Regions from separate parts of the Pseudomonas orientalis genome, predicted to be linked through region 1. Evidence: riboswitches for the same ligand, from Rfam matches in the RefSeq annotation. Region 1 holds a riboswitch; each other region holds the start of a gene.
The links. Region 1 has a riboswitch for cobalamin ahead of cobO (cob(I)yrinic acid a,c-diamide adenosyltransferase). Riboswitches for the same ligand answer to the same signal wherever they lie in the genome.
Positions count from the first base shown of each region.

Region 2: linked by a shared signal. The riboswitch ahead of MRY17_RS16960 (ABC transporter substrate-binding protein) and the one ahead of cobO (cob(I)yrinic acid a,c-diamide adenosyltransferase) in region 1 are both predicted to bind cobalamin.
Region 3: linked by a shared signal. The riboswitch ahead of MRY17_RS14235 (CbtB domain-containing protein) and the one ahead of cobO (cob(I)yrinic acid a,c-diamide adenosyltransferase) in region 1 are both predicted to bind cobalamin.

Region 1 is NZ_CP094351.1:4,083,533-4,086,802, forward strand. It holds gene MRY17_RS18100 (cobyrinate a,c-diamide synthase) at 1-744, opposite strand, end outside; gene cobO (cob(I)yrinic acid a,c-diamide adenosyltransferase) at 741-1,352, opposite strand; cobalamin riboswitch at 1,431-1,687, opposite strand; gene MRY17_RS18110 (PQQ-dependent sugar dehydrogenase) at 1,787-3,100, shown strand; gene MRY17_RS18115 (C40 family peptidase) at 3,235-3,270, opposite strand, start outside.
Region 2 is NZ_CP094351.1:3,820,032-3,823,301, reverse strand. It holds gene MRY17_RS16965 (FecCD family ABC transporter permease) at 1-828, opposite strand, end outside; gene MRY17_RS16960 (ABC transporter substrate-binding protein) at 825-1,835, opposite strand; cobalamin riboswitch at 1,951-2,144, opposite strand; gene MRY17_RS16955 (DNA/RNA non-specific endonuclease) at 2,266-3,195, opposite strand.
Region 3 is NZ_CP094351.1:3,191,924-3,195,193, forward strand. It holds gene MRY17_RS14230 (M10 family metallopeptidase C-terminal domain-containing protein) at 1-1,343, opposite strand, end outside; cobalamin riboswitch at 1,496-1,721, shown strand; gene MRY17_RS14235 (CbtB domain-containing protein) at 1,820-2,008, shown strand; gene MRY17_RS14240 (CbtA family protein) at 2,020-2,724, shown strand; gene MRY17_RS14245 (cobalamin biosynthesis protein) at 2,721-3,143, shown strand; gene cobM (precorrin-4 C(11)-methyltransferase) at 3,184-3,270, shown strand, end outside.

The sequences.
Region 1 (3,270 bases):
GGCTTCGTCACGGGCTACCGCAATGCGTACCCCGGCGAGCAGCGGCTCGGCCTCGATGACTTCGGGCGCGGCAAACGTCACCGGCGGCGGCACGGCCACTTCGCAACTGCTGCCCAGCGCCTGGGCGGCGGCGTCCAGACGCGCGTCAAGGTCATTCAGTTCGCTGGCTTGCACCAGGCCCAGGTGTCGGCTGGGCAATTCAATACCGGTTTCGCGCGACAGCGCGCCGTACCAGCGCAACCCTTCGGTCAGGCTGCCCTCCAGCAACTGCGCATGGCGCAGCGTGCCGACGCGGTTGGCGAGCACCCCGGCGAACGGCAGGTCCGGCTGGTAGCGCGCCAGGCCCAGCGCGAGCGCGCCAAAGGTCTGCGCCATGGCCGTGCCGTCGATCACGCCCAGCACCGGTACACCGAAATGCCGCGCCAGGTCGGCGCTGGACGGGGTGCCGTCGAACAGGCCCATCACGCCTTCGATCAGGATCAGGTCGGCCTCCCCCGCCGCTTCCCACAACAGGCGACGGCTTTCCTGCTCGCCGACCATCCACATGTCCAATTGATACACCGGCGCGCCACTGGCGCGTTCGTGAATCATCGGGTCAAGAAAGTCCGGCCCGCATTTGAATACGCGGACCTTGCGCCCCAGGTTGCGGTGCAAACGCGCCAACGCGGCGGTGACGGTGGTTTTGCCTTGACCGGACGCCGGTGCGGCGATCAATACGGCCGGGCAATGACGGGGCTGATTCAAAGTTCGACGCCTTTCTGAGCCTTGATACCGGCCTGGAACGCGTGCTTGAGCATGCCCATTTCGGTGACGGTATCGCCCATTTCGATCAGTTCAGGCTTGGCGCCACGGCCGGTGACCACCACGTGCTGCATCGGCGGACGGGCTTGCAGGTCGCTGAGCACCTGGTCCAGATCGAGGTAGCCGTGCTTGAGCGCAATGTTCAATTCGTCCAGCACTACCAGGCCGATGGAGGGGTCATTGAGCATCGCCCGGGAGACGGCCCAGGCCGCTTCGGCGGCCGCGATATCGCGCTGGCGATCCTGGGTTTCCCAGGTGAAGCCTTCGCCCATCACATGGAAGTGCACTTGCTCGGGGAAACGGCGGAAGAACAGCTCTTCGCCGGTACTGTGGCGCCCCTTGATGAACTGCACCACGCCGCATTGCATGCCATGGCCCATGGCCCGGGCCAGCATGCCGAAGGCGGAACTGCTCTTGCCCTTGCCGTTGCCGGTCAGCACCAGCAGCAAACCGCACTCATTGGGCGAATTGGCGATGCGTTCATCGATCACGGCTTTTTTGCGCAGCATGCGCGCCAGGTGGCGTTCTTCGCGGTCGGGGGTATCGGTCATGGCAGCTCTCCGTTGGGGCTGGACAAAAACGGCGGGCAGGAAAAAATAAAACAGACAGCCAAGCATCGCCCACCGTGATGCTGTTGAATGTTTCAGGCCGGTCTCCGGGCTCATGAGTGGCGCTCTGCCTGTGTAAAAGACAGTGCCGGCCAACGGCGCGCCTTCCCATATCGCCTGCGATACAGTGGCCAACAGCGCCGTCTTGACTCATTTACCGTTGCGGGGGCAGCGCCGGAATTGCGGCAGCACTGTGTACAAGTGCGCTCACTCACCGGCTTCCCTGTTTCACTCTGTCGACGCAAACGCCACAGAGCACCTGGAACAAGCCGCGAAGGTTAGTGGGTTGGGGGTGGAGCGTCAATTAAAGCTGGCCCTGTACTTGAACCATCAAGGTGATGTGCTTCTCTACCCTTACAGGTATTCAGGAGAACACCATGCATAAAACCAGACTCGCCTTACTGATCATGTTCGCCGGCACCCTCGCCGCCTGCGGAGAAAGCTCCACTCTGCAGGTGGCAGATGGCACCGGACCCTCGCCCCGGTTGCCGGAACCGAACAAGACGCTGATCCCCACCGTAAACATCGCGCCGGCTGTCGGTTGGCCAGAAGGTGCCAAGCCAACTGCCGCAGCCGGCACGCAGGTGGCCGCATTTGCCGAGGGCCTGGAGCATCCGCGCTGGCTCTATGTGTTGCCCAATGGCGACATACTAGTGGCCGAGACCAACGCACCGCCCAAGCCGGATGACACCAAAGGCATTCGCGGCTGGGTCATGGAAAAAGTCATGGGCCGCGCCGGCGCGGGTGTGCCGAGCCCGAACCGCATCACCCTGCTGCGCGATGCCGACCACGACGGTGTCGCCGAAACGCGCACGGTGTTCCTGGAAAACCTCAACTCGCCGTTCGGCATGGCCCTGGTCGGTAACGACCTGTACGTGGCGGACTCGGACAAGTTGCTGCGTTTCCCCTACCAGCCTGGCGAAACCGCGATCAAGGCGGCCGGCACCAAGGTTGTCGACTTACCGGGTGGCAGCCTCAACCATCACTGGACCAAAAACGTGGTGGCCAGCCAGGATGGCAGCAAGCTGTATGTCAGCGTCGGCTCCAACAGCAACGTCGGCGAGAACGGTCTGGAAGCCGAAGAAGGCCGGGCGGCGATCTGGGAAGTGGACCGCGCCACGGGCCAGCACCGTATTTTCGCCTCCGGCCTGCGTAACCCCAACGGCATGGCCTGGGAACCCCAGAGCGGCAAGCTGTGGACGGCAGTGAACGAACGCGATGAAATCGGCAGTGACCTGGTGCCGGACTACATCACCTCGGTCAAGGATGGCGCGTTCTACGGCTGGCCTTTCAGCTATTACGGGCAACATGTGGACGTGCGCGTCACGCCGCAGAACCCGCAGCTGGTGGCCAAAGCCATTGCGCCGGACTATGCGGTCGGCCCGCATACCGCGTCATTGGGGCTGACTTTCGCGCAAGGCAGCAAACTACCGGCGCAGTTCAGCAACGGTGCGTTCATCGGCCAGCATGGCTCGTGGAATCGCAAGCCGCACAGTGGCTACAAGGTGATCTTCGTGCCGTTCGAGGGTGGGCAGCCTAAGGGCAAGCCGGTGGATGTGCTGACCGGGTTCCTTGATAAAGATGAGAACGCCATGGGTCGGCCAGTGGGGGTGGTGATCGATCAGCAAGGCGCTTTGCTGGTGGCGGATGATGTGGGCAATAAGGTGTGGCGGGTTTCCGCTGCCAAGTAAACCCTCTCAGGCACACCACAAAACAATGTGGGAGGGGGCTTGCCCCCGATGGCGGTGTATCAGTCACTATCTCCAGTGGCTGACACACCGCTATCGGGGGCAAGCCCCCTCCTACATTTGAATCTATGTCTGACTCAGGGATTGCGTGCCAGGTTGGCCGGCAGCACGCG
Region 2 (3,270 bases), 260 kb from region 1:
GGAGCCGAGCATCAAGCGTACGGCATGGGGGATCACCAGCCCGACAAACCCGATGGAGCCGACAATCGACACCATCACCGCCGTCACCACCGCCGCGCAGCCCACCAGCACGACCTGCACGCGACGCACTGGAATGCCCAGCGAGGCCGCCGAATCGGTGCCGAAGGTAAATGCATCCAGCGCACGTCGGTGCCACAGGCACACCATCAGCCCGCCGACCGCCACCGGCACCGCCAGCCACACCGACGGCCAGCGCACGCCGCTGAGGTTGCCCAACAGCCAGAACATGATGCCGCGCGCCTGTTCGGAGCTGGCCGACTTGGTAATCAGGAACGCGGTAAGCGCATTGAACAACTGCGAACCGGCAATGCCGGCGAGGATGATCTGGCCAGTGCCGCTGGACGATCCGCTGGCCCGCGCCAGCAGGATCACCAGTGCGAACGCGGCCATGGCGCCGACAAAGGCGCCCGCCGACAACGAAATCAAACCGCCGCCCACCCCGAGCAAGGCAATCAGCACCGCACCGGTCGAGGCGCCGGCGCTGATGCCGAGCAAATACGGGTCGGCCAGCGGATTGCGCAGCAACGACTGCAGGATCACTCCACAGGTCGCCAGGCCCGCGCCACAGGCACCGGCGACCAGGGCGCGGGTCAGGCGGTAGTTCCACACCACGCCTTCGTCGATGGGGTCGAGCACGTAGCTGGCCGCCCACAGTTTGTTGGCGAGCACCTGGAGCACCACCTGCGGCGAGATAGCGGTTTCGCCGATGGCCACGCCGGCAAGCAGGGCGATCAGCAGCAGCGTGAGGGCGAGCAGGGTTCGTATCATTGCGGCAGGTCGTAGCCGTCGATGGCGGCGGCCAGTTGTTCCAGGCCGTCGAAGGTGCGCAGGCTGGCCTGCAGTGCCAGGGCGTCGAGGATGATGATGCGGTTGTGTTTCACCGCGTCCATGTTGCGCGTTACCGGGTCACTGCGCAGGAAGGCCAGCTTCTTTTCATAGTCGTCGGCGGGGTAGCGGCGGCGGTCCATGCGCGCGATCACCAGGAAGGTGGGGTTGGCCTTGGCGATGGTCTCCCAGCCGACGGCGGGCCACTCTTCATCGGACTGCACCACGTTGCGCAGGCCGAGGGTTTGCAGCATGAATTGGGGAACACCTTTGTGGCCGGCCACGTAAGGGTCGCTGGCCATTTCGGCACTGGAGAACCATACCAGCGCGCTGGCCTGCTTCAAGCCTTTGCCCTGCGCGGTGGCGATCGATTTGGCCAGGCGCGTCTTGAGTTCGTCGGTCAGTTGCTGGCCGCGCGCTTGCACGTCGAAGATCTCGGCCAGTTGGCTGAGGCCTTTGTAGATCGTCTCGATGCGAAACGGCTCCAGCCGCGTGCCATCGGCGCCCACCAGGTTGTCCTTGCCTTCGCAGTCGGAGGGCAGCAGGTACGTGGGGATATTCAGTTCATGGAACTGTTCGCGGGTGCCCACCACGCCTTGGGGGCCGACCACCCATTCCAGCTCGGCGGCCACCAGTTGCGGGCGCTTGGCGATCACCGCCTCGAAGCTCGGCTCGTTATTGGCCAGACGCTCGATGCTGTCGTTCTGCGCCTTGTACTGCGCCAGTACATCGTTGAACCACAGCGACGTGCCGACCACTTTATCGCCCACGCCCAGCGCATACAGCATCTCGGTGGCGGCCTGGCCGATGGTCACGCTGCGCGCGGGGGCTTGCGCAAAGGTGATGGGGCTGCCGCAGTTTTCCACGGTCAGCGGGTAGTGGGTCGGCGCGGCTTGGGCCAGGGCGCAGACACCCAGGCCGATGATCAGGGCCGTAACGCGTGGCAGCATGGGGCAGTCTCCGTTTGAACCGTCGGTGAAGCAGGGCAGGGACGGTTCGGAAATACACCCACGCGCGCCGCCGGCCGGGCAGCGCAAGGATGGCCTTCCCGGACACCCCGCCGGTTAGTGAGTCACTTGGCCGGCAGGTCTCCTGACTGATGCGTCGTCGCCAGGCTCCGGCCTTCCCGGACGACGTCCAGTGGCAGTGGGGAGCAGGCTCGGCACCTACAGTTGCGGGGGCAGTTTCGATTGACGTCGCGGGCGGCGTTTCGAATTCCCTATTAGTCCCGTGTGGGAACCGGCGGCGCTATGGTAGTCGATCACGGCCTGTAGGAGCGAGCTTGCTCGCGAAGGACGTTAACGATAACGCGGTCAACCGGATGCCTCGCGGTGCTCGAAGGTGCTTGGCGAGCAAGCTCGCTCCTACAGTGGGCCGTGCTCAGAGTCGGATATCCTGCGGCCCCCGGATCAGCGCTTCGATCCGCGTTCCGGTGGCGCGCTCTTCGTTGCTGAAACCGTCGTAGTCGGCCAGGTTGCCGAAGCGGATCCCGGTCAGTTGTTCGATCTGCAACACGCTGCGCCGGTAGGTTTTGAGCGGGCCGAAGACCAGGTCCAGTTGATCCAGCTCGCGGCGCTGATCAATCATGTACGCGCTGGCGGAGGGTTTGCCGTCGTCGCTGAGGTAGGCCACGACTTTCCAGAACGCCTGGGGGATTTTCACGCCACGGTACAGGCGGTCGTCGTCGGCGAACACCGGCCCGCTGAAGATACTGGCGCGGGCTTTCCAGCGCTGGGTGTTGTCGAGGATATAGTCCTCCAGTTCCAGCCAGGTCTTCTGGTTGAAGCCGCTCATCTGCGGCGAGCAGTTGGTGAAGTGGAAGGTGTCGAGGTTGGCGGTGTTCGCCTCGTCGCCCCAGTTCGGGTCCTGGCGCCGCACCAGATGACCACGGTCCAGGCCGTTGCCGGCGTAGAGGTCGTCGCCCACCTGGGCGTCGAGGGGCAGGCGGCCGTCGTAGGCCCAGGTGTCGTTGCTGCGCACGATATCCACGTGCTTGCCGCCGTCGATGTTGACGCCGACATAGAGTGCCAGGCGGCGGGCGCGCGACATGCTGATGGAAAAGTGCGTGTAGTCCAGGCGCCCGGGCTGGGCGTCGCCTGCCACGGTCGGTTCCAGCGTGGGCCAGGGCACCGCGAAGCTGCCGAGAAAATCCTCGGCGTAGCCGCGCCGATCCTGCAGGTCCTTGGCTGCGGTGACACGCGGCGTCGCGGCCCTGGCCTCCAGCAAGGATGGACTGGGCGTGAGCAGTGGGCGAAGGTCGGCAAGCCTTGGGCGATAGGACAGGTCAGTTTTGACGTGGCGTGCGGGCATGGGGTATTCCTTATGGGGCCTCGGATAAACACGACTGCAACATGATTTCATGACAATTTGGCCCAGGCGGCAAAC
Region 3 (3,270 bases), 890 kb from region 1:
GACTCGTTCGTCTGCGGATCGTAGCCCACGCCCACCTCGCCTGCCCGCCCGGTGAGCTGGCTGACGAATGTCAGCGAGTCGATGGAATGCCTGCGCAACAGCGAGGAAATATCGATGATGTCCTGACCGCTGACAAAGTCTACTAACTGATCAGGCGCATATAACGTCGAATCACCGGCATTGTCGTATACGAACGTGTCGCTGCCTGCCCCCCCTCGCATGCGGTCCGCGCCGGCTCCGCCCTTGAGACGGTTGTCGGCGTCATTTCCGATCAGTACGTCATTGCCAGAACCGCCGATGGCGTTTTCCAGGACGACGCCCTTGGCGATGGAAACATTACCCTTCATGCCCCCTACGTCGGAAAACGACTGGGCGCGCAGGTTGATCACCTGGTTCTGATGATAGCCGGAGAAATCCAACGTATCGTTGCCTCCGCCATCCCAGACGCAGAAGACAGCACCGTCGCGCGACGAATTCAATGACAGGTCGTCCCGCTGGGTATTGGAGTTGAACCCGTAGGTGGTATCGGTATTGCGAGTGTGGTGGTTGGCCCCGTACACCCGCTGACACCAGGCAATATCGGCCATCAGCGGCGAAGAGGCGTATTGACCATTGAAGTCATGGTGCGTATTGCCCGGAGCGAAATAGCTCATGACGGAATAGGCACGACTGTCTTGCGCGTAAGCGGCGTGCGTCTCATAAGCGACAGGCCCACGGGTGGCATCATAATCGCCGGTATGCGCGGCGCCCAGCGTATGGCCTATCTCATGGGTGAGCGTCTGGCGTTCAAAGCCGTTAACCGTCGGCGCGCGATTATCTGCATAACCGGAGTTCACCCGAATGCGCGCCTGATAGCGCAAAAAAACGGCATCCGCAACGGCCGGTGTCTTGTCGTTGACAAACCGCAGGCGACCTTCAGCCCCAACAGTGTCTTCGTCAAACGTAATGTTTGCCACATCGGCCCAGGACTGCATGGCGCGCCGGGCCTGGTCTTTTTGAGTGTCGTTGAACTTGCTCTCATTGGCTGAGGCTTCATTGAACGTATAAGAGAGACGCAACACCCCGTCGCCGTTGCTGTCATGCAACCTTCGACCACGCCGGTCAATATGGCGAGCCATTTCATCCAGAGAGCGTGAAGGCTTGCGCGAGCCGGCGCGATAATACGGATCGTCGGCGCGCGCAGTGACGTCGTACATTGCAGGCGCATTGGCGTCAGGCGGTTGAGACTGCGTCGCCTGGGGTGAGTTGGGTAATTGATCGGCAGATTGGTAAAGATAGCCAGGACTGACATTGCCTCGGGATACATTCGTCATAAATAAGCCTCCACTTTCGATGATGTCCATTTCCACGACGCTTACCTTCCAACAAGCACTACGGCAAATAAAGCGCGACGCCTTCGCAAAACCAATTGGAAATATTGCTCCGGGCTGCCCGTTGCTGCCGCCCCCACCGCCGGGACTCGCCTTAATTGACGAGCCAGTGATACGCGTGTTTTCCTATGCAGTATGTTTCGGGTGCCCTTCACAGGGTGAAACGGGAAACCGGTGACCCATGCCTTGCTTGATCGAGGGCATGAGCAGTCCGGTGCTGCCCCCGCAACGGTAAGCGAGCGAAGCGTCAAATCCACTGTGCATGTGCATGGGAAGGAGATGCTTGTCCGGAGGCTCTTTCAGAGCCGCCCCTTGCAAGCCCGGAGACCGGCCCGAACACATTCAGATAACAAACCCGCGGTGGGCGGGCGCTGTTCAGAACGCTGCGTGCCTGGCTCGCGGCGTTTGCATGCGCTCGTTTCACTCAAGACACTTGAAAGGGACGCGCCATGTCGATCATCCGCAGCACCTCGCACGCCGCCAGCAGCACCTCCAGCCTGAGTCAACGCCTGACCGCCGCCATAGGCGCGTCGATCCTCGGCGCGTGCCTGGTGTACTTTGCCGGCTTCTCGCATATCGAGGCGGTGCACAACGCCGCCCACGATACGCGCCACAGCGCTGCTTTCCCGTGCCACTGAGGCCTGCCGAGATGATCAAGCGTATCGCGCAAACTGCGGGTTTCACCGGTCTTTTGGCTGCCCTGTTGCTGACGCTGCTGCAAAGTTTCTGGGTCGCTCCGCTGATTTTGCAGGCCGAAACTTTCGAAAAGGCCCCGTCAGCCGCCGAGGCTGCGCATGAAAACGCGGCCGGCACGCCTGCACACGCCCATGACGCCCAGGCCTGGGAGCCGCAGGACGGCTGGCAACGCGTGTTGTCCACCACCGGTGGCAACCTGGTAGTGGCGGTCGGGTTTGCGCTGATGCTGGCCGGGCTCTATACCCTGCGTGCCCCCACCCGCACCGCCCAAGGTTTGCTGTGGGGCCTGGCCGGTTATGCAACCTTTGTACTGGCTCCCACCCTGGGCCTGCCGCCGGAGTTGCCGGGCACCGCCGCCGCAGACCTGGCACAGCGCCAGATCTGGTGGGCCGGCACCGCCGCCTCGACGGCTGCGGGCATTGCGTTGCTGGTGTTCGGGCGCAACGGGTTGCTGAAAGTGCTGGGTGTGGCAATTCTTGTTGTGCCCCACGTGATCGGCGCTCCGCAACCCGAGGTGCATTCGATGCTGGCACCACAAGCCCTCGAAACCCGGTTCAAGATCGCGTCGCAGTTGACCAACGTTGCGTTCTGGCTGGCCCTGGGTTTGATCAGCGCCTGGCTGTTCCGCCGTCACCGCGACGAATCCTACTCGGCATGACCCTGGTCGTCGGCCTGGGCTGTCAGCGCGGCTGTGGTGCTCAGGCCCTGCTGGCGCTGGTTGACAGCGCCCTCGCCGAGGTCGGAATCGACCGCCGGCGCATCAGCGCATTGGCGAGTATCGAGCGCAAACAGGCTGAGCCAGGGCTTTTGGCACTGGCTCAGATCCTGAATGTGCCGCTGCTGTGTTTCAGTGCCGAGCACCTGAGCGCCTATGAGGACCGCTTGAGCCACAAATCCGCCGTCGCGTTTGCCCATACTCAGTGTCATGGGGTTGCCGAAAGCGCCGCCCTGGCCCTGGCCGAGCACCTCGCCGGCGCCCCTGCCCGACTGCTGATCACTCGCCGTAAAAGCGCGCAGGCTACCTTTGCATTGGCTGGCGTCGACCACAGCCCGGATAATCACCGCACCCGATCTTGAGCATTGTTCATGCTCGCGGGCACTCCAACAGGAATCTTGCATGACCGTTTACTTCATCGGCGCAGGCCCCGGCGACCCTGAACTGATCACCGTCAAAGGCCAGCGGTTGATTCGCAGTTGCCCGGTG